4 regions of the Actinomadura geliboluensis genome follow, and region 2 is predicted to be linked to each of the others. Evidence: riboswitches for the same ligand, from Rfam matches in the RefSeq annotation. Region 2 holds a riboswitch; each other region holds the start of a gene.
What was found. A riboswitch is a leader RNA that binds a small molecule or an ion and turns the genes downstream of it on or off. The one in region 2 is predicted to bind cyclic di-AMP.
Positions count from the first base shown of each region.

Region 1 (5,103 bases), on a different contig from region 2:
GATCCTGTTCGGCGCCAGCCAGTTCATGTTCGGCGGCGGGGTCGGCGGCGGTGACTGCGTGGACGTCGCCGGCGCCGACGCGCAGCCCGTCGCGGCGAACGACGCGAAGGCCGTCCCGGCGAACTACCTGAAGCTCTACCAGGAGGCCGGCAAGAAGTACGGCATCCCGTGGAACGTCCTGGCGGGCATCGGCAAGGTCGAGACCGACCACGGCCGGTCGACGCTGCCCGGCGTCAGCAGCGGGGAGAACTACGCGGGCGCCGGCGGGCCGATGCAGTTCCTGAAGCCGACGTTCGACGCGTTCGGCGTCGACGGGAACAAGGACGGCCGCAAGGACCGCTACGACCCGGCCGACGCGATCCCCTCCGCGGCCGCCTACCTCAAGCACAACGGCGCCCCGCAGCGGATGCGGACCGCGATCTTCCAGTACAACCACTCGTCCGACTACGTGGACCTCGTCCTCGACTGGGCGAAGCGCTACGTCGGCGGCGACTTCAAGGTCGTCCAGGCGAACGGCGTCAACTGCGAGGACAACGAGCTCCCCGCCAACGTCGGCGCGCTGGTCCAGAAGATCATCGAGTTCGCGATGGCGCAGCGCGGCAAGCCGTACGTGTTCGGCGCGAACGGCCCGGACGCCTGGGACTGCTCCAGCCTCCTCCAGGCCGCCTACCGGCAGGCCGGGCTGGACATCCCGCGCACCACGTTCGAGCAGTGGCCGTTCGGCGTGCGGATCTCCAAGGGCAAGGAGCAGCCCGGCGACCTGGTGTTCTTCGACTCCGGCCCGGGGACGTCGGCGAACAATCCCGGCCATGTCGGGATGGTCATCGGCAAGGGCAAGATGATTGTGGCGAGCTGCTCGACGTGCGTGCCCGCGATCGGCGTGAAGTCCTACAAGCGGTCGGACTGGGTCGGCGTGACCCGCCCGCTCGCGCGGCCCGACTTCAAGAAGAAGGTCGCCGAACTCGCCGCCCCCCGGCCCGGCGGCTGACCGGCGGCGCGCCTCGCCGAGCAATAATCCGAGGAACACCACCGGGCTCGCGTGGCATGCTGATCGGCGTGGAGCCCGAGATAACGATCCGAGTCGCCGACGAGCTGCTGATGTTCCTGCCCGCCGCCCGCAGGCAGACCGCGACCCGGGTGCCCTCCGATGGGACGTCCACGCTGGGGCACCTCGTCGAGTCGCTCGGCGTGCCGCTGCCCGAGGCCGGGCCGATCACCGTCAACGGCGCGCCGGCGGAGCCGTCCGCCCGGCCGGAGCCCGGCGACGAGGTGCGGGTGGCGGCGGTGCCGCGCCCCCAGCCCGTCCCGCTGGAGCCGGGCCAGGACGCGCCGCGCTTCCTGCTGGACGTGCACCTCGGCACGCTCGCGCGCCGGATGCGCCTCATCGGCCTCGACACCGCCTACCACAACGACATGGACGATCCGGCGCTGGTCGTCCAGGCCAACGCCGAGCGCCGCGTCCTGCTCACCCAGGACCGGGGCCTGCTGCGCCGCCGCGCGCTGTGGTTCGGCGCCTACGTCCGCGGCGCCCGCCCGGACGACCAACTCCGCGACCTCCTCGACCGGTTCGCGCCCGTCCTCCGGCCGTGGACGCGGTGCACCGCCTGCAACGGCGAGCTGGTCCCGGTCGACAAGACCGAGGTCGAGGACGGCCTGGAGGCGGGGACGCGCCGCAGCTACGACGTCTACGGCCGCTGCGCGGACTGCGGCCAGGTCTACTGGCGCGGCGCGCACGGCGATCATCTGGAGGAGATCGTCCGGGAATCGACGCGGCAGGTCGAGGCCGCCGCGACGGAGAGGAGCTGATCGCGATCGACCTCGTGGTGGTGGGCGCGGCGATCATCGCGGACGGCCGGCTGCTGACCGCGCAGCGGGCCGAGCCGCCGCACATGGCGGGCGGCTGGGAGCTGCCCGGCGGCAAGGTCGACCCGGGGGAGTCCGACGAGGACGCCCTGGTCCGCGAGTGCGCCGAGGAACTGGCGGTCAAGGTCCGCCTGGGCCGCCGCATCGGCACCGACTGGCGCCTCAGCGACAAGGCCGTCCTGCGCGTCTGGACCGCCGAGATCATCGAGGGCACCCCCCAGCCCCTGGAACACCTGGCCCTCCGCTGGCTGACCCCTCACGAGCTCTACGACGTCGACTGGCTCCCAGGCGACCGCCCAGTAATAGACGCCATCGCAGACGCCCACCTGATCTAACCCCCCACACCGCGCGCCCCGCCCAGCCTCTCCAAGTTGCTCACCTGGGCCTTTGCCAGTAAATGCCGCTCGCGCCGCGAACCACAATGATCGCCCGCGAAGCCGGGTTCAAAGCGAAAGCGAGAAGCCACCGGTGCCGCGAGCCGCAAGGCGAGCGAAAGCGCGCGCCGGGGGAAGCCTGTCTCGACGACCTCAGCCCCAGCCGCACCACGCGCGAACCCTGAGGTACACGTCCGTAAGCCCAGCTTGCGACAAGGGTCACGTTGCGATCGCGTGCGAAGCCAGGTTCAAGCGAAGCGAGAACCTGATCGCGCAGCGAGCCGCAAGGCGAGCCGGAGCGATGCAGCGATCGCCGGTTTGCCCGTGGAAGGAAGGCGCCCCAGCGCCTGACGCCGAGGGCAAAACAATAAACCCGCCGGGGGCTTCCTACCGCGCCGCAGGAAGCCCCCGACGACCGAGGGGGCCGCGTTTCGCGGCCCGGAGGGGGGTCAGGAGATGCGGTTGGCGCCCGCGTAGTCGGAGCGGTCCGACAGCTTGGAGATCTTCACCACATCGCCGGTGCGCGGGGCGTGCAGGTACTTGCCGCCGCTGAGGTAGATGCCCATGTGGTGGAGGTTGCCGCCGAAGTAGACCAGGTCGCCGGAGCGCAGCTGGGACCGGGGGACCTTGGTGCCGAGCTGGTAGAGGTCGCCGGTGTAGTGCGGCAGGCCGGGCTTGCCGACCTGGGCGTAGGCCCAGACGACGAGGCCGGAGCAGTCGAAGCTGCTCGGTCCGGCGGCGGCCCACACGTAGGGGGAGCCGAGCTTGCCGTAGGCCTTGCGGGCCATCTTGGCGGGCAGGTCGGAGCCCTTGATGGTGGCGGTGAGGCCGGTGCGGGGGTCGCTGGCGTGCGTGGTGGACAGCTTGTCGAGGCGCTTCATCACCTCGGTGACCTTGGCCTTCGCCTCGGCGCGCGCCTTCTTGGCGTCCTCCCAGGCCTTCTTGACCTGGGCGGTCTTGGCCTTCGCGTCGCGTTCGGCGGCTTCGGCCCGGTCGATCTGCTTCTGCAGGGCCCGGACGGCGTGCGCCTGGTTCTGCACGAGGTAGGCGCTGTCGGACAGCCCGTCGGGGGAGCCGGTGGCGCCGAACAGCGCGTCGGGGGAGCCGGCGATGTAGTTGGCGGCGGCCATCCGGCCGAGGCGTTCGCGGGCGGGCGCGGCCTGGGTCCGGAGGGTCTGCGCGGTCGTGGTGGCGGCCTGCTCGGCCTTCTGTGCGGCCTTCAGGTCGACGCGGGTCTTGTTGTACTTCTCGGTGAGGATCTCGGCCTCTTCGTTCAGCGCGTCGAGGCTCTTGCGCAGGCCCTTCTCCGTCGTCGGAGTCGGGCTCGGCGTCGCCGCGGCGGCGAGCCCGAGCGGTGCGGCGTGCGCGGCGACGGGCGCGGTGGCGCCGAGGCCGACCAGGAGCAGGGCTGCCGCGGTGGCGGTGGGCGTGACGCGCCGCCGCCGGTGGGGGTCCGGTGCCAAGCCGGTGCTCTCCTCTCCACGCACGCCTACCGGGTTAGCTGACGGGTTCGGGCCAGGAGTCGCCCTACGGCGCGCGTGTCGCGCGCCGATTCACCCCGGGGGTGTGGGTCCCCGGTTCTCCCGCCGGGCGGGAGATTCGGCGTTCCGGTCGCAGCCCCGGGGGGTGGGACTCCGGACGACCGGATCTCGGGAAGATTACAAAGGATCGGCAAAGTTGGCCAATCGGGCGGGCGCGCGGCCCGGTGCGGCCCGCTCGGGAATGCGGGAGGGGCCGCGGAGCGTAGAATGGAGTGCTGCCGTGTTTCTGCGGCGACTCTCCTGAAACCTCACGCAAGGTAACCCGCATGCCCATCTCCACGCGCGACGACCTCCGGAACGTCGCGATCGTCGCCCACGTCGACCACGGAAAGACGACGCTGGTCGACGCCATGCTCTGGCAGTCCGGGGCCTTCCGCGAGAACCAGGACGTCGACGACCGGGTCATGGACTCCAACGACCTGGAGCGCGAGAAGGGCATCACCATTCTCGCGAAGAACACCGCGGTCAAGCACAACGGGCTGACGATCAACATCATCGACACCCCGGGCCACGCCGACTTCGGCGGCGAGGTCGAGCGCGGGCTGTCCATGGTGGACGGCGTCGTCCTGCTGGTGGACGCCAGCGAGGGCCCGCTCCCGCAGACCCGGTTCGTGCTGCGCAAGGCCCTCGCCGCGCGGCTCCCGGTGATCCTGGTGGTGAACAAGACCGACCGTCCCGACGCCCGCATCGACGAGGTCGTGGACGAGACCTACGAGCTGTTCATGGACCTCGACGCCGACGAGGACCAGATCGACTTCCCGATCGTGTACGCGTCGGGCCGGGCGGGGCGCGCCTCGCTCGACAAGCCCGCCGACGGCAGCATGCCCGGCAGCGACGACCTGGAGCCGCTGTTCAAGGTCATCACCGAGACGATCCCGGCGCCGTCCTACGACCCGGACGCACCGCTCCAGGCGCATGTGACGAACCTGGACGCCTCCAGCTACCTCGGCCGGATCGCGCTGTGCCGGATGCACGCCGGGACGATCAAGAAGGGCCAGCCGGTCGCCTGGTGCCGCCACGACGGCAGCATCGAGCGGGTCAAGATCACCGAGCTGCTGATGACGGACGCGCTCACCCGCAAGCCCGCCGAGGAGGCCGGGCCGGGCGACATCATCGCGATCGCCGGCATCCCGGACATCATGATCGGCGACACCATCGCCGACCCGGACGACCCGCGCCCGCTGCCGCTGATCACGGTGGACGAGCCGGCGATCTCGATGACGATCGGCACCAACACCGGGCCGATGGCGGGCCGCGAGAAGGGCACCAAGGTCACCGCGCGCATGGTCAAGGACCGCCTCGACCGCGAGCTGGTCGGCAACGTG
Region 1 is NZ_JBICUA010000002.1:520,855-525,957, forward strand. Features, by position in the region: gene ACGFI1_RS07930 (C40 family peptidase) at 1-988, shown strand, start outside; gene ACGFI1_RS07935 (Mut7-C RNAse domain-containing protein) at 1,045-1,806, shown strand; gene ACGFI1_RS07940 ((deoxy)nucleoside triphosphate pyrophosphohydrolase) at 1,812-2,198, shown strand; gene ACGFI1_RS07945 (C40 family peptidase) at 2,687-3,700, opposite strand; cyclic di-AMP (ydaO/yuaA leader) riboswitch at 3,708-3,852, opposite strand; gene typA (translational GTPase TypA) at 4,045-5,103, shown strand, end outside.
Region 1: linked by a shared signal. The riboswitch ahead of ACGFI1_RS07945 (C40 family peptidase) and the one ahead of ACGFI1_RS02515 (CHAP domain-containing protein) in region 2 are both predicted to bind cyclic di-AMP.

Region 2 (5,103 bases):
GCGCAGCTCCCAGCTCACCCAGTTCCTCGCCACCGCGCAGCGGCTCCGCCGCGAGCAGTCGCAGGCCAAGGCCGCCTACGACGAGGTGAAGCAGAAGCAGGCGGAGCTGAAGAAGAAGAAGGTCGAGCTCGACAAGCAGGTCGAGAAGCAGAAGGCGCTGGTCCGGCGGCTCGGCGGCGGCTCGTCGTCGTCCTCCGGCGGCGGGCCGACCGGCGGCACCTACACCGGCCCGGCGAGCGGCGCCCCGCGCGCGGCGCTCGACTTCGCCTACGCCCAGCTCGGCAAGCCGTACCAGTACGGCGCCGAGGGCCCGGGCTCCTACGACTGCTCGGGCCTGACCATGAAGGCGTGGGCCGCGGCGGGCGTCAGCATCACCCGCACCACCAACTCGCAGTACGCCGCCACCAAGCGGGTGGCCAAGAGCGACCTGCAGCCGGGCGACCTGGTCTTCTTCAGCAGCCTCGGCCACGTCGGCCTGTACGTGGGCGGCGGCAAGATGATCCACGCCCCGCGCACCGGCAAGAACGTCGAGGTCGTCAGCATCACCTCGGGCTACTACCTGAGCAACTACTACGGCGCCGGACGCCCCTGACGCGTCCCGCCGCGCCCCGCCACAGGGGCGCGGAACGGCTCCCCCCGACAACGGACCAGGGTTGACCTGGTCCGTTGTTAATTTTGGGGGGGTTTGCCTTCTCTTGGGGCTTTGGTACGTTGTCCTCACTCACGGCGCCCTCCAGACGCCGTGGTCACGCGACGCCCACCAGGCGCCGCGGCCCCACGCGGCGCATCAGTCCGCCGCGTGACGGCGGCGCGAGCCACGCGCCGCACCCCCTCGGGACGGCACGGCCCACGCGCCGTCCCCGCGGCGCCCTCAGGGTGCCGCAGCGGTCCGCACGCGGACCGCGGCCGGCCCGGCCCACCGTGCGCACGCCCGCAGCGGCATGGCGCTGAGAGCGCGGCCACGGCGGTCCATCCGGGTCAGCCTCCCCGGACGTCCCCCCTTCAACGGGACGGTCGTCCGTGCACAACATCAGGCGCCGCTCGTTCGCACGCGGGAGACAGGTCCCGCGCCGGGCCCCATCTCGCCCCCAGGAGCGCAGCGGCAGCGCCGAATCCGCCGCAGCGCGGAACCGGGGAACCACATCGCCGGAGTCCGGGAGTCCTCCCGGACGGGCATTCCGGCACCCGGGGTGAATCGGTGCGTCTCTCCCGGCCCCGTTCCGGTGGAGCCCGCCGTAGGGCCAGCTTCCTCGCCCGAACCCGTCAGCTAACCCGGTAGGCGTCTGGAAGAGCGAAGGAGAGATTCCGCAGCGTTACCTGGGCGTGGCCGCCCATCATGCGGCCACGCCCGGACCCCCTGCGCTCCGCGGGCCCCGCCCGCCGAGCGCTCCCCATCCGAACCGGCGTGCCCGATGGCGGGCACGTCACCGCCGAGTCCGCGGCCGCGCCGGCGCGCCGTCCGCGGAGCCGGGGACCCATCCAGTCCCATCACATCGGGGTGAATCGGCCTGCCCAAGGGCGGCCGTAGGGCGGCTTCCACGCCCGAACCCGTCAGCTAACCCGGTAGGCGGCATGGAAGTCGAGGAGACCCCCCGTGCCAGGCGCACATCGCAAGAAGATCCCGGGCAAGCACCGCAAGGCGCGCCCCCTGTCCCTCCCCTGGCGGACGACCGGCGGCGTCCTCGTCGGCGCCGCCGTACTCGGCACCGCCGCGGTGACCGCCCAGGCGTCCGTCCTGCCGTTCGGCTCCGCCCCGGCGGCGACCACGGCGGCCGACGCCGCCGTCGCCAAGAAGGCGGACAAGGGCTCGTCCGGAAACTCGTCCAAGGACGCCTCCAAGGGCGGGCGCAGCGGCAAGGCCGCCAAGACGCCGAAGCCGTCCGCGCCGTCCCCCGGCAAGACCGCGAAGGGCGAGCCGGAGCCGGCCGCCGCCGGACCGCAGGCCGCGGCCTCGCGGCCCACCGCCGATCAGGCCATCGCGCTCGCCCGGTCCCAGGTGGGCGTGAAGGAGGACGACGGCGGCGAGACCAAGTTCCAGCAGTGGTACATGAGCACCTCCCGCGCGCAGCAGACCCTCGCGCGCGACGGCGGCTCGCTCGGCGGCTACAGCGACGCGAACTGGTGCGACATGTTCGTCTCCTGGGTCGGCGAGCAGATCGGCTTCACCGACCAGATCGGCAGCGACGCCTGGACGGTCGCCCACGCCCGCTGGTTCCAGGAGCACGGCCGCTGGGGCACCGAGCCCAAGCCGGGCGCGATCGTCTTCTTCGCCTGGGACGGCGGCAAGAAGGTCACCGACATCCGGCACGTCGGCATGGTGATCAAGAAGGTCGGCGACGGCACCGTCCAGACCGTCGAGGGCAACACCGGCAACGCCGTCAAGGTCAAGGTGCGCTCCGCCGCCGACATCGTCGGCTACGGATACCCCGACTACAAGTCGTGACGGCCTCCCCGGCGGCGCGGGCTGCATAGGATCGCGCGCATGGAGGACGCTCGGGACCAGGACGATCCGGAGCGGGACGCCCCCGAGCGGGACGGCCCGCGGCACGGCGGTCCCGTCACGCGGCGCAGGGCCCTGGTCCTCGGCGCGGGCGGGACCGCCGCGCTGCTCGCGGGCGGCGCCGGGCTCCTCGGCGCGCGGGCCGGCGCCGGCGCGGCGCCGCAGGCCCGCGCCGCCCGGGACGGCGCGTCGCGCGCGGCCGGGCCCTTCAGCCTCGACGCCGCCGGGACCGTCCTCGCCAACCGCGCCCGGGCCGTGCGGACCGGCGACCGCTTCGCCTTCCTCGCCACCGTCGGGGACGCGCCCGAGACGTTCCAGGACGCCCAGTCCCGCATGTACGACAACCTCCGCAGGCTGCCCCTCGAAGGCTGGGAGGAACGCGCCGTCGACGTCCAGGCCGCGTCCGAGGACGGCGCCGTCCTGCGCGTCGAGGTGCGCTACCGGCTGCGGGGCTTCGACAAGGGCCACGTCGCCCGCACCCGCTACCTCGCGATGGCCCCCGGCTCCGGCACCTGGACGATCGCCGGGGACGGGACGTCCCGCGGCCTCACCGACGACGCCGAGATCTGGGACGGCGGGCCCCTGACCGTGGTCAAGGGCCGCGGCAGCCTCGTCATCGGCGACACCACCGGCCTCGACGGCATCGCCGCGCGCCTGGACGCCGCCGTGCCGGTCGTGACCGGCGTCGTCGGCCGCGGCTGGGCGCAGCGGGTCGTCGCGCTGGTCCCCGCCGACGCGGGCCTGGCGTCCGCGCTCGCGGGCCCGGGGCAGAGCCTCGGCGAGATCGCCGCGCTCGCCACCGTCGCGCCGGCGGGCGGCACCGGCCGCGGCGAGGACCGCGTCATCGTCTCCCCCGGCACCTTCGGCCGCCTCAACGGCCTCGGGCGCGACGTCGTCCTCACGCACGAGCTGACCCATGTCGCCACCGGCGGCGCCCGCGACCGGCGGACCCCGCTGTGGCTCATCGAGGGCTTCGCCGACTACGTCGGCTACCGGCGCGTCAAGATCAGCGTCCGGTCGGCGGCCGGCGAGCTGCGCCGCGAGGTCGCCGCCGGGCGGCTCCCGGCCGCGCTGCCCGCGGCGGCCGCCTTCGCGGGCGGCTCCCCGCGCCTGTCCCAGGCGTACCAGGAGTCCTGGCTCGCGTGCCGGATGGTCGCCGACCGGTACGGTGAGGCGACGCTCGTGCGGCTCTACCGGGCCGCCGGACGCGTCCCGGAGGCCGCCGCGCTGCGCGACGTGCTCGGCCTCGGCCGGGACCGCTTCACCGCCCTGTGGCGCGAATACGTGAAGAAGGAGCTCGCATGAGTGAGCGGAGCGAGTCGGGGGGCGTGGGGGGTCGTCCCCCCACAAAGAACACGACTGAGCGGAGCGATGCGGGGGGCGTGGGGGGTCGTCCCCCCACAAAGAACACGACTGAGCGGAGCGAGTCGGGGGGTGTGGGGGGTCGTCCCCCCACAAAGAACACGACTGAGCGAAGCGGGTCGGAGGGCGTGGGCGAGGCTGGGGTGGGTGGGGGCCGAGCTGATGGAGACCCGGCCGAGAACGACGGCGCGGGGATGCGGCGGCCTCGGGTCGCCGCCGCCGTTGCCGCCGGGGTGCTGTTCGCGGCCGTGGCGGCCGTGCTGGCGCTGACCACGCCGTGGAACCCGCTGCCGGGGCACGTCCCGGGCGGGCATGTGAAGGCCGACCCGGCGCTCGACTTCTCCCCCGCCGAGATCGCCCGGTCCAGGGCGTTCGACTCGGCCGTGAACCCGCCCGCCTACGCGGGGCTGCTGGTGGGGCTCGCGGTGGTGCTGGCCCTCGGGTTCACCCCGCTCGGCGCCCGCCTCATCGGCCGGGTCACCGCCCGCACCCGCCGCCGCCCCCTCAAGATCGCGCTCGCCGCGGTGGTCCTCATCACCGTGCTGCGCCTGGCAGGGCTGCCGTTCGACATCTGGCACGAGTCGGTGCTGCGCCGGTACGGGCTGTCGACGCAGAGCTGGTCCGCGTGGCTCGTCGACCAGCTGAAGTCCCTCGGCGTCAGCTGGGTCATCTACACGGTCGCGCTGCTGCTCCTGTACGCGGTCGTACGGCGGTTCCCGCGCTACTGGTGGACGGGCGCCGCCGCCGGCGGGTTCGCGCTCGTGGTGTTCGTGTCGTTCATCTACCCGATCGCCGTCGAGCCGGTGTTCAACAAGTTCCACTCGCTGCCGCAGGGGCAGTTGCGCACCGACCTGCTCGCCATGGCGCAGCGGGACGGTGTCCCGGTGAAGGACGTCCTGGTCGCCGACGCCTCACGCCGGACGACGTCGCTGAACGCCTACGTGTCCGGGTTCGGCTCCACGCGGCGGATCGTCCTGTACGACACGCTGCTGAAGTCGCCGCGCCCGCGGATCGAGTCGATCGTCGGGCACGAGCTCGGCCACGCGAAGCGCAATGACGTCCTGTGGGGGACGCTGGTGGGCGCGCTGGGCGTGGCCGGGGCGCTGTGCCTGCTGTACCTCCTGATGACCTCTCCGCGGCTCCTGCGGCGCGCCGGGGTCGATCCCGGCGGCCCGCCCGGGGACGCGTCCCGCGGGCGGGCGGCGGCGGACCCGCGCACCGTCGCGCTGGTGCTCGCGCTC
Region 2 is NZ_JBICUA010000001.1:532,942-538,044, forward strand. Features, by position in the region: gene ACGFI1_RS02510 (C40 family peptidase) at 1-592, shown strand, start outside; cyclic di-AMP (ydaO/yuaA leader) riboswitch at 1,097-1,297, shown strand; cyclic di-AMP (ydaO/yuaA leader) riboswitch at 1,454-1,578, shown strand; gene ACGFI1_RS02515 (CHAP domain-containing protein) at 1,595-2,443, shown strand; gene ACGFI1_RS02520 (hypothetical protein) at 2,483-3,805, shown strand; gene ACGFI1_RS02525 (M48 family metallopeptidase) at 4,057-5,103, shown strand, end outside.

Region 3 (5,103 bases), on a different contig from region 2:
ACTCCAGCGTCCCGGCCAGCTCGGCGTCCAGCGGGATCCGGCGCAGCGGGTTCGGCACATGCCCGGCGATCAGTGCGCGGCCGCCGCGCGTCTCCAGCCGCGTCACGGTCCCGGCCGGGCACAGCTCCTTCAGGGGCCGGACGTGGAAGCCGAGGCCGGTGACGTCCAGGATCCGGCGGCCGAGCCCCCCGCGGGGCCCGCCCTCGCCCCAGAAGACCCGCCCGTCCCGCTCCACCAGCCGGGCGCGGAGCACGGGCCGGCGCGGGGGCCGGTACTCGGCGGCGGCCAGCGCCCCGGCGTGGTCGCCCTCGCGGATCAGGTACGCGGCGATCGCGGGCAGCGGGTTGGCCAGCTCGAACACGCGCGGGTCCAGCTCGGCCAGGTAGCCGGCCGCGAGCTCCAGGAACCGGTCCCGGTGGGCGGGGTCGCGGCCGCGCAGTTCCCGCAGGTAGAGCAGCAGGTCGTGGTTGACGAACTTCACGTCCTTGGCGCGCCGCAGATCGTGCGCGCCGCGCAGCGCGAACAGCATGTCGATGCGCCGGTGGATCTCCAGCCGGTCGGCGAAGTTGGCCGGCTCGGACCGCCGGTTGGAGATCGACGGTGCCCCCGTCCGCCGCCGGACGAGCCAGCGGTAGACGCGGTGCGGGATCAGCGCGGTCCGCTCCGCCGCCAGGTAGGCCTCGGCGGTGAACAGCAGGTCCTCGTAGTGCAGCCGCTCCACGAACCGCAGCCCCTGCTCCTCCAGGAACCCGCGCCGGTACGCCTTGTTGGTGGAGAGGGTGTCGTAAAGGAGACCGGGGTTCTCGCGCAGCGACCCGTAGACGGCGCTGCGCTCGTACAGCCAGGGGTACCAGGGGCGGACGCGCCCCTTCGCCCCCTCCGGCATGTCCAGGAAGACCCGCTCGCACAGCCCGGAGACCAGGTCGGCGCCGGTGTCCTCGGCGGTGGCGAGCAGGTTGAGGCAGGCGTGCCGGTCCAGCAGGTCGTCGCTGTCGAGGAACATCACGTACCGGCCGGACGAGGCCTCGACGCCCGCGTTGCGGGGCCGGCCGCAGCCGCCGGAGTTCACCGGCAGGTGCACCGCCCGGACCCGGCCGGGCCGCGCGGCGGCGATCCGATCGGCGACCTCCCCGGTGCCGTCGGTGCTGGCGTCGTCGACGATCACGGTCTCGACGCCGCCCAGGGACTGCTCCAGCGTCGAGGCGACCGCATGGGGAAGCCGCCGGGCGTCGTTGTAGGCGATCACCACCACGCTGACATCCGGGCGCACCCGCTCGGCCTCCCCTCACCGGTCCCGCCGCGCACCGGACCGGCCGCCGGGGCCGGAGACCGGTCGGACGCGTTGCCAGGGATTCCTTTCCAGGAACGCCCCAGTGAGGTCCAAGGAGCATCAAAGGCTGTCAATGCTTCCCATTACTCGCCTTCAACGGCGACTTAGGACACACCTCCAGGAACGCCCGAAGGCGCCCGGCCGGAGCCGGGCGCCTTCGATGCGTGCGCTAGGGGGAGGAGCGTCAGGACGCGTACTCCGGGTAGCCGTAGCCGACGACCTCGGACTTGTCGCGGACCTTCTTCTCCACCTTGTCGTTGCTGTTGCCCTCGACCGTGCTGATCTTGCCGTTGCCGTTGTCCTTCACGACGAGGCCGACGTGGTCGATGTCGCCGATGCTGCCCTTCGAGCCGTCCTTCCAGTCGAAGAACACCACGGCGCCGGGCTTGGGCTTGTCGCCCCAGCGGTCGGCCTTCTTGAACCAGGTGGCGTGCTGGACGGTGTAGGCGTCCCAGCCCATGTTCTTCACGCCGGTGTGGGCCCCGACCCAGGACACGAACATGTCGCACCACTGGGCGCCGTTGTAGGCCTTGACCGAGAAGCCGCCGTCGCGCTGGGCGGTGGCCTTGGCGTGCGGGGTCGAGACGTACCACTTGTGGAACTTGGTCTGGCCGCCCTTGCCCTCGCTGATGCCGACCTGCTTCTTGGCGAGCGCGATGGCCTCGGAGGCCTTGACCGGACGCGGCGCGACGCCCCAGCCGGCCTCGCGGGCCTCGGCCTGGGTCATGCCCGCGGACTGCTTCGACGTGGACTGCTTCGACGCGGTGCCCTGCTCGGCCACCACGGCCGCCTTCGCCTGGGCCGGGGTCTCGGCCGCGGCGCTGCCGCCGGCGAGGGGGTTGAGGACGGCGAGTCCGACGGCTCCGGTGAGCACGGCGCCCACGGCGACGCCGACGGCCTTGTCCTCGGGGGAGAAGCGGTTGAGCGAAAGTCGATCGAAACGACCGGTCATGCAGGGAATCTCCTATCTTCCATGACGCCTACCGGGTTAGCTGACGGATTCGGGCATGGAAGCAGCCCTACGGCGCGGCTCTGGGTCGCGCCGATTCACCCCTGGAACGTTGGGTCCCCGGCTCCGTCCGGTCGCTTCGACCGGCACGGACTCGGCCTCGCACCGCACATGCGGCGCAGACTTATCGGATGTATCTCAGTGACTGATCTCTGAGGGGTGCGCGCATCGTCTGGCGCGCATCGCGTGCGGATACCGCTCCGCGATCCTCGGCCGCCCTGGGAACGGACGACCGGCGCGGCAACGCATGGGGTGCGTTGCGGGATTCCGGATAGAAGGTACCAACCTTCTGAGGAAAAGCAAACCAGGCACAAATCTCTGTCTTGCCTGCTCAAAGCCCTTCCAAGGATCCTTCAACACCGTCAGGCCCCGGCATCTTCCCGATCTTTACCGAACTGGCCCTCAGCCCTTTGCCCATGGGCCTTACAAGCCAATGCCCAAAGGGTAAAGAAACCCGGGGGGTTCCGGGCCGCATGCCCCGCCGCACCCTTCGCGGGGCCTGCGGGGGCCGTTCTCATGCGGCCTAGCTCACAGGGCCTGCCCGCCACCGGATCCGGGTGCGCTTCGTCACTCGACGCGCAGCGCGAAAAGCGTGGTGTCGTCCGCCGCCCGGTCGTGCTCCATCCGCGCCAGGACCTCGTCCAGCACCTGGTCGGGGCGGGTCGAGGCATCCCGCAAGATGCCGGTGAGGCGCTCGATGCGCTCGTCCAGGTCCGCGTCCCTGCGCTCCACCAGGCCGTCCGTGTAGAGGAACAGCATGTCCCCGGGGTCGAGCTCGGTGGTGATCGTCGTGTACTGCCAGCCGGGCATCGCACCGAGCATCGGGTCGCGGACCACCTCCAGCGGCGCCGCCCAGCCGTCCCGGACCAGGATCGGCGGCGGATGGCCCGCGCACGTCCACTCCAACACCCGGCGGGCCGGGTCGAAATGCCCGACGATCGCGGTGCCCGTCGCCGGCGGGTCCATGTTCCCGACCAGCTCGTTCAGCCAGCCGACCAGCCGCCCCGCGGGCTCGCCCGTGCACGCGAGGCCCAGCAGCCCGTTCCTCGTGCGCGCCATCGCGGCCGCCGCGGGCAGCCCGTGCCCGGCCGCGTCGCCGATCGCGAACACGGCCCGCCCGTCCGGCAGCACCCGCGTCGCGAACCAGTCCCCGCCGATGCGGGCGGTGCTCTCCGCCGCCAGGCTGCGCAGCGCCACCGTCAGGCCCGGCAGCTCCTCGATCTCGTCCTCGTCCGGCAGGATCGCGCGGCGCAGCGTCACCGCGACCCGCCGCTCCTGCGCCGTCCGCGCCTGCTGCTTCAGCATCTGCCGCCGGGTCTCGGCCAGCGCCCGCTCCACCCCGCGCCGCCGGGTGATGTCCTGCGAGACGATATTGATCGAGATCGGCAGCCCGGACTCGCCCAGCACCGGCTCGGCGAACAGCCACAGGTGCCGCGGCGTCCCGTCCGGCGCGATCACCCGGTGCTCGGCCTCCACCGGCTCCTTGCGGGAGAACATCGTCTGGATGGCCTCCTCCATCAGCGGGAGGTCGTCCTCCGCCACGACCTTCGGCAGGTCGTGCGGCATCGGCGGCACCTCCTCGGGGTCGAGGCCGTAGTTCGCCAGCATCTGCGGCGTCCAGTCGGCCTCCCCGGTCGCGAGGTCCCACTCCCCGAAGCCGATCAGCGCCAGCCGCTCCACCCGCTCCATCCGCCGCGCGACACGGTCCTCCGCGAAGTGGTACCGCCACGTGACGCAGACCCCGGTCGACACCCGGACGCACCGCACGCTCATCCGGGACGAGCGGGACAGCCCCCGCTGCGCCGTGGTGTAGGAGAACGAGTCGCGCTCCAGCCGCGTCCCCGACTCCCAGACCTCCACGTACTCCTCGAACAGCCCGCTGAGGACCGCCCCCGGATCCGTGCGCAGCAGCCGGAGCCCCGTCAGCTCCTCCCTGCCGCGCCCGAACATGTCCTTGGCGACGCCGTTGAGGTCGGCGTACAGGAAGTCCGCCACGGCGCCGTCGGGGCCGACGACCGGCACCAGGTGGGCGCAGGAGTCGAGCGTCCCGTCCAGCAGCGCCCGCGCCACGGGGTCGTCCCCCACCTCGGCGAGGATCTCCGCGTCCCCCGCCGTGTCCTCCGCCGTCACCCGGCGCAGGACCTCCTCCGCCTCCGACAGCACCGCCTGGCGCTCCGCCGCGCCGCCCTCGGCCCGCGGCGCCCGCCGCCCCGCGAGCACCGCCCCGACCGGCCCGCCGCCGCTGTCCTTGACCAGCAGGGACGCCGCCTCCGCCAGGTCCATCTCCAGATCGCGCGCAAGCCAGATCAGATGCTGCAGAGCCTCCCCCGGCGGGACGCCGAGCCGCCGGGCCAGCACGACCCGCGCCTCGGCCAGCACCGCGCGGTCGTGCGCGGCCCCCCGAAGGTCCTCCAGGTCCGCAACGTGCACCCCGGGCTGGGTGCCTTCCGCTTCCGCCAACCCTGTCCCCCGTTCGGCGTCACCTGCCCCTGGGAGAAAAAAGCTACATACGCCAGCGAAGGACTATTCGCCCACAACCTGGTAAACAGCCCAGATCTTTGCCCGGGTTTTCCGTTCCCGCCCGAACCCGACCACTTCCGATGACCCGCCCCGCACGGAACCCTTCCCCACCCTGTGACGCCCGTCACGCTCGCAGGACGTCCCTGGTCAACGCCGTGATCCCCCGCGACGCCTCCCGGTACGACGTACCCGCCGGCCACAGCGTCAGCACCACCACGATCTTGTCCCCGACCACCCCGGTCGT
Region 3 is NZ_JBICUA010000021.1:18,459-23,561, reverse strand. Features, by position in the region: gene ACGFI1_RS42525 (bifunctional glycosyltransferase/CDP-glycerol:glycerophosphate glycerophosphotransferase) at 1-1,270, opposite strand, end outside; gene ACGFI1_RS42520 (C40 family peptidase) at 1,515-2,282, opposite strand; cyclic di-AMP (ydaO/yuaA leader) riboswitch at 2,293-2,449, opposite strand; gene ACGFI1_RS42515 (PP2C family protein-serine/threonine phosphatase) at 2,907-4,769, opposite strand; gene ACGFI1_RS42510 (hypothetical protein) at 4,984-5,103, opposite strand, start outside.
Region 3: linked by a shared signal. The riboswitch ahead of ACGFI1_RS42520 (C40 family peptidase) and the one ahead of ACGFI1_RS02515 (CHAP domain-containing protein) in region 2 are both predicted to bind cyclic di-AMP.

Region 4 (5,103 bases), on a different contig from region 2:
CGCGCGACGGGAGGGGACGCCGTCCGGGCGGCCGACGCGCTGCGCCGCCGGGCCCGGACCGGGCACACGACCATCCGCGGCGCGGTCTCCTGCCGGGACGCCTGGCACGGCGGCCCCGTCTTCGTCGGGCTGTTCCGGGAGGCCGTCCCGACCGGCCTCCCGGCCCGGTGCTCGATCCTGCCCGCGCCTGGCGCCTTCGCGCTGACGCACGTCCTGCCTGGTAGATGGCATGTCCTCGCCTACTCGCCCGCCCCGGGACCGGACGCGGCCGCCGAGGACGCGCTGGTCGGCGCCGCCGGCCCGATCATGATCAGGCACGGCACCGCCGTGCGGACGGCCGAGGTCCGGCTGCGCCCGCTCAGCCCCTACGACCCGCCGGTCCTGCTCGCGCTCACCGCCCCCGACGCGGCCCGCGAGCTGACGTCCTGACGTCCCGGCGCCCGGCGTCCCGTCCCCGCGATCGAGCAAGTGCGAAGAAGCACCGCCCAGAACGAGCCCGCATACTGAGAGCCGGATCACTCCCCTCCACTCGGAAAACCCCCGCGCACGGAAAAGACCCGTGCACCGAGTCCGCGCCGTGAATCGCTCACGCCCCCAGGGAATGACATGCCTCAAGATCAGAGCCACACCCTGCCCACGCCGCGCCCTGAAAAGGCGGCACCCGTGACGACCGGAACCTCCCTTTTCGTCACCGGCCATTTCCCGCGCCGCCGCGCGCTGATCATTCTGCTCAGCGCGGGCGCCGGATTCCTGCTGACGGTCGTCTGGTCGGCGAAGTTCGTCGACCAGACGATCGGGGACAACGTCGCCGGCACGCTCCTCGGCCATGACGCGAAGGGGACGCCGATCGCCGGGATCGCCGCCGGGATCGCCTTCGCCTTCGCGAGCGGGCTCGCCGGCTCGTTCACGGCCTGCAACGTGGCCGCGTTCAGCACGGTCGCGCCGCTGCTCGGCGGCACCGGCGGCCGGTGGGACCGGCTCGCCGGGACGCTCCGGCCGCTCGGCTGGATCGCGCTCGGCATGGTGACGGTGTCAGCCGGCTACGGCGCGATCGTCGGCCTGGCGGGCACCGGCATGCCGCAGTTCTCGACCGCCGAGAGCACCCCCGGTTCGCTGTCCGCGCGCAGCGTCCAGTCCATGGTGGTGTTCGGCGCGATCGGGCTGGCGATGATCTACATGGGGGCCGCCGCGCTCGGCGTCGTCCGCGACCCGTTCGCCCGGGTGGCGCGCCGCTTCCCCAACGCTCCGCTGGTCTTCATGGGCGCGCTGATCGGCGGGTTCCTGATCGGCCGCCCGTACCCGCTGTTCCGGCAGCTCTTCCGCGACGCGGCGGAGAGCCACAACCCGCTGTACGGGGCCGCCGCGTTCGTCCTCCAGTCGGTCGGCAACATCGTGATCATGGCGGTGCTGTTCCTGCTGCTCGCCCATCTCGCGGGCCGCCGGCTGAGCCGCTGGCTGGCCGCCGATCCGCGCCGCGTCGCGGTCCTGACGGCGTCCTCGCTGATCGTGGCCGGGGTCTTCAGCCTCCTCTACTGGGACGTGCGGCTGCTCGCCCGCCGGGAGATCATCCCGTGGTATCCGGTGGCCCCCTGGTCGTGACGCCGGACGGCCGCCGATGCGGGCGCCGCCCGGCGCCCGCATCGCTCGTCCGCAACCGCTTCCGGGCGGTTGAGCTGGGTATTTGATTTTGCTGGGGTTTGCCTTCGCTTGGTGATCCGAGTAGCTTGGCCCCCGCCAAGGCGCTCACCAGGCGTTCTTGTCCCACCTGGCACCGAGCCGGTGGGGGCGGCGCGCCCCACGCGTCGCCCGGCGGCACCTCCCATGCACGCCGCCCGCGCCCTGAACGGGCCCTACAACAGCAGCGCCGCTCTCTCTCGCAGCGGCACCCGCCGAGTCCGCCATAGCGCGGAGCCGGGGACCCACCCTCGTGCACTGGGGTGAATCGGCCGTTTCACAGGCCGTAGGGCGACTTCCACGTCCGAACCCGTCAGCTAACCCGGTAGGCGGCCCATGGAAGCAAGGAGTCCCCCTTGACAGGCAAGCACAGCACGGGCAATCACAACTCGGGCAACGACAGCACGGGCAAGAAGAGCAGGAAGCCGGGTCTTTTCGGGCTGAGCCCGCGCGCCAACGGCGCGATCCTCGGCCTCGCCGCGATCGGCGTGGCCGCGACGACCCTCCAGGCGACGGCCGGTTCGTCCGAGTCGGGCACGTCCGTCGCCTCCGTCCAGAGCATCCCCAAGCAGCGCTCCGCCGAGGCGGAGCCGCGCACGGACCCGGAGAAGGGCTCCGGGTCGTCCGCCAAGCCGGACGAGACCGACAAGCGCTCGAAGGTCATCGAGCTGGCGAAGACGTGGAACCCCCACAGCAGCCGGCGCGTGCCCTACAGCCAGACCGACTACCACAACGGCTACCGCACCGACTGCTCCGGCTTCGTGGCGATGACCCTCGGGCTCGCGAAGCCCGGGCCGAACACCGTCGGCCTGACGTCCTCGCGCTACACCGAGCGCATCAAGATGTCGGAGCTCAAGAAGGGCGACCTCGTGATGGACGCCGAGGGCACCAACACGACGCGCCACGTCGTCATCTTCGAGAAGTGGGCCAACAAGGCGCACACGTCCTACTGGGCGTACGAGCAGCGCGGCCGGTACGGCACCGACTACCGGACGCGCGACTACGGCCTCGACTCGGGCAGCGAGTACAAGGCGTACCGGCCGAAGAAGCTCAGCGGAGCTTGATGGCGACGCCGGCCATCCCGAGCTGCTCCCCCGGAGCGAGGTTGTCCGGGTCGACCGGGCCGTCGGGACGCCACAGGGCCGTGTAGGTCACACCGGGTTCGACCAGTTCGAAGTCTCCGAACTGGGCCTCGATCTCGGCGGGCGTGCGCGCCCAGCCCTCTTCCAGGTTCTCTCGTGTGATGCGGGCCAGCTCCTGTTGCTGGGGCAGGCCCGTGTCCACGAGGGACGTCATGAACAGGTGGCTGCCGGGCGCCAGGACGTCGCGGTAGGCGGCGACGACGCCGTCCACCACGTCCGGCGACAGGTAGTGCAGCATCCCGACCATCATGACGACGGCCGGGCGGGAGAAGTCGATGAAGCCGTCGACGGCGGGGTCCGACAGGACGGCCGCCGGGTCGCGGACGTCGCCGACCATCACCCGCGTGGCGTCGTTGTTGGCCAGGATCGCCCGCCCGTGGACGGAGACCAGCGGGTCGATGTCGACGTAGACGACGCGGGCGTCCGGGTTCTCGCGCTGGGCGACCTCGTGGGTGTTCTCGACCGTGGGCAGTCCGCTGCCGAGGTCGAGGAACTGGTCCATGCCGGCTTCCCGCGCCAGGTAGCGGACGCCCCGGACGAGCACCTTGCGGTTCTCGACCGCGGATTCGCGCAGGCCCGGGATCAGCGCGGCCGTCTGGTCGGCCAGCGCGCGGTCGGCGGCGAAGTTGTCCTTGCCGCCGAGGAGCGCGTCGTAGGCGCGCGCGATGGTGGGCTTGTCGAAGTCCAGCTCGGCCGGAGGCCACTCGTCAGCCATGCCGCCATCGTAGATCGTTACGCCCGGAGAGTGGGCCGAAATCCCCACTCTCCGGGCTTTTCGGTCAGGTGTCGCGCATCGCCCTGATCGACTCCTTCAGCGAACCGACCGTGGCCATGACCGCCGTCGGCTCGTACCCGCAGTGGGCCATGCAGTTCGCGCAGCGCGGGTCGCGCCCCCGGCCGTAGGAGTCCCAGTCGGTCTCGTCCAGCAGCTCCTGGTAGGTCTGCGCGTAGCCGTCCGACATCAGGTAGCAGGGGCGCTGCCACCCGAACAGCGAGTAGGACGGGATCGCCCAGGCCGTGCACGGGAAGTCGACCTTGCCCTCCAGGAAGTCCAGGAACAGCGGCGAGTGGTTGAGCCGCCAGCGCTTGCGGTTGCCGTCCGCGAACGCCTTGCGGAACAGCTCGCGGGTCTCCTGGACGCCGAGGAAGTGCTCCTGGTCGGGCGCCTTGTCGTAGGCGTACCCCGGCGAGATCATCATCTCGTCGACCTTGAGGTCGTCGTTGAGGTAGTTCATCACCTCGATGACGGTCTGCGGGGTGTCGGTGTTGAAGAACGTCGTGTTGGTCGTCACGCGGAACCCGCGCCGCTTGCACTCCTTGATGGCGGCCACCGCGTCCTCGAACACGCCGTCCTTGCAGACGGACGCGTCGTGGCGCTCCTGCAGACCGTCGATGTGGACGGCCCACGCGAAGTACGGCGACGGCTTGAACTTGTCGAGCTTCCGCGGGATCAGCAGCGCGTTGGTGCACAGGAAGACGAACTTCTTGCGCTTCACGAGCTCGCCGACCAGCTCGTCGATCTGCGGGTGCATGAGCGGCTCGCCGCCCGCGATGGACACCATCGGCGCCCCGCACTCCTCGATGGCGGCGACGGCCTGCTCGACCGGCATCCGCCGCTTCAGCGTGTCGGCGGGATGCTGGATCTTCCCGCAGCCGGCGCAGGCGAGGTTGCAGGCGAACAGCGGTTCCAGCTCCACGATCAGCGGGAACTTCTCCCTGCCGCGCAGCTTGTTGCGGAGGATGTAGCCCCCGATGCGGAGACTCTGGCGAAGCGGCATGCTCATTGTGTCCGGACCTCCTTTGGCAGGGTGAACTCGGTCGTCTCCACCGTGACCGTGTACTCCTCGACGTCGACCCGCCCGACGAGCCGTGTCATGAGGAGCCGTCCAGGTAGCGGCCGAGAGCGCTGATCGGGAACACCAGCCGGTACAGGTGGTAGTTGATGTAGAAGTCGCCGGGGAACCCGGTGCCGGTGAAGTTGTCCTCGTCCCAGTTGCCGTCCGGCCGCTGGTTCTCCACCAGCCACCGGACGCCCGCGTCCACCGCCGCGGAGCGCTCGCCGGCGGCGAGCAGCGCCAGCAGCGCCCACGCCGTCTGCGACGGGGTCGACTCGCCGCGCCCGATCCAGGACGGGTCGTCGTAGGAGCGCAGGTCCTCGCCCCAGCCGCCGTCCTCGTTCTGGTGCTGCTCCAGCCAGGCCACGGCGCGGCGGATCGCGGGCTTCTCCGGGCGGACCCCGGCCGCGATGAGCGCGGGCACCACACCGCCCGTCCCGTACACGTGGTTG
Region 4 is NZ_JBICUA010000004.1:420,161-425,263, forward strand. Features, by position in the region: gene ACGFI1_RS16320 (helix-turn-helix domain-containing protein) at 1-429, shown strand, start outside; gene ACGFI1_RS16325 (hypothetical protein) at 664-1,599, shown strand; cyclic di-AMP (ydaO/yuaA leader) riboswitch at 1,878-2,021, shown strand; gene ACGFI1_RS16330 (hypothetical protein) at 2,031-2,738, shown strand; gene ACGFI1_RS16335 (SAM-dependent methyltransferase) at 2,725-3,531, opposite strand; gene hpnH (adenosyl-hopene transferase HpnH) at 3,596-4,600, opposite strand; gene shc (squalene--hopene cyclase) at 4,689-5,103, opposite strand, start outside.
Region 4: linked by a shared signal. The riboswitch ahead of ACGFI1_RS16330 (hypothetical protein) and the one ahead of ACGFI1_RS02515 (CHAP domain-containing protein) in region 2 are both predicted to bind cyclic di-AMP.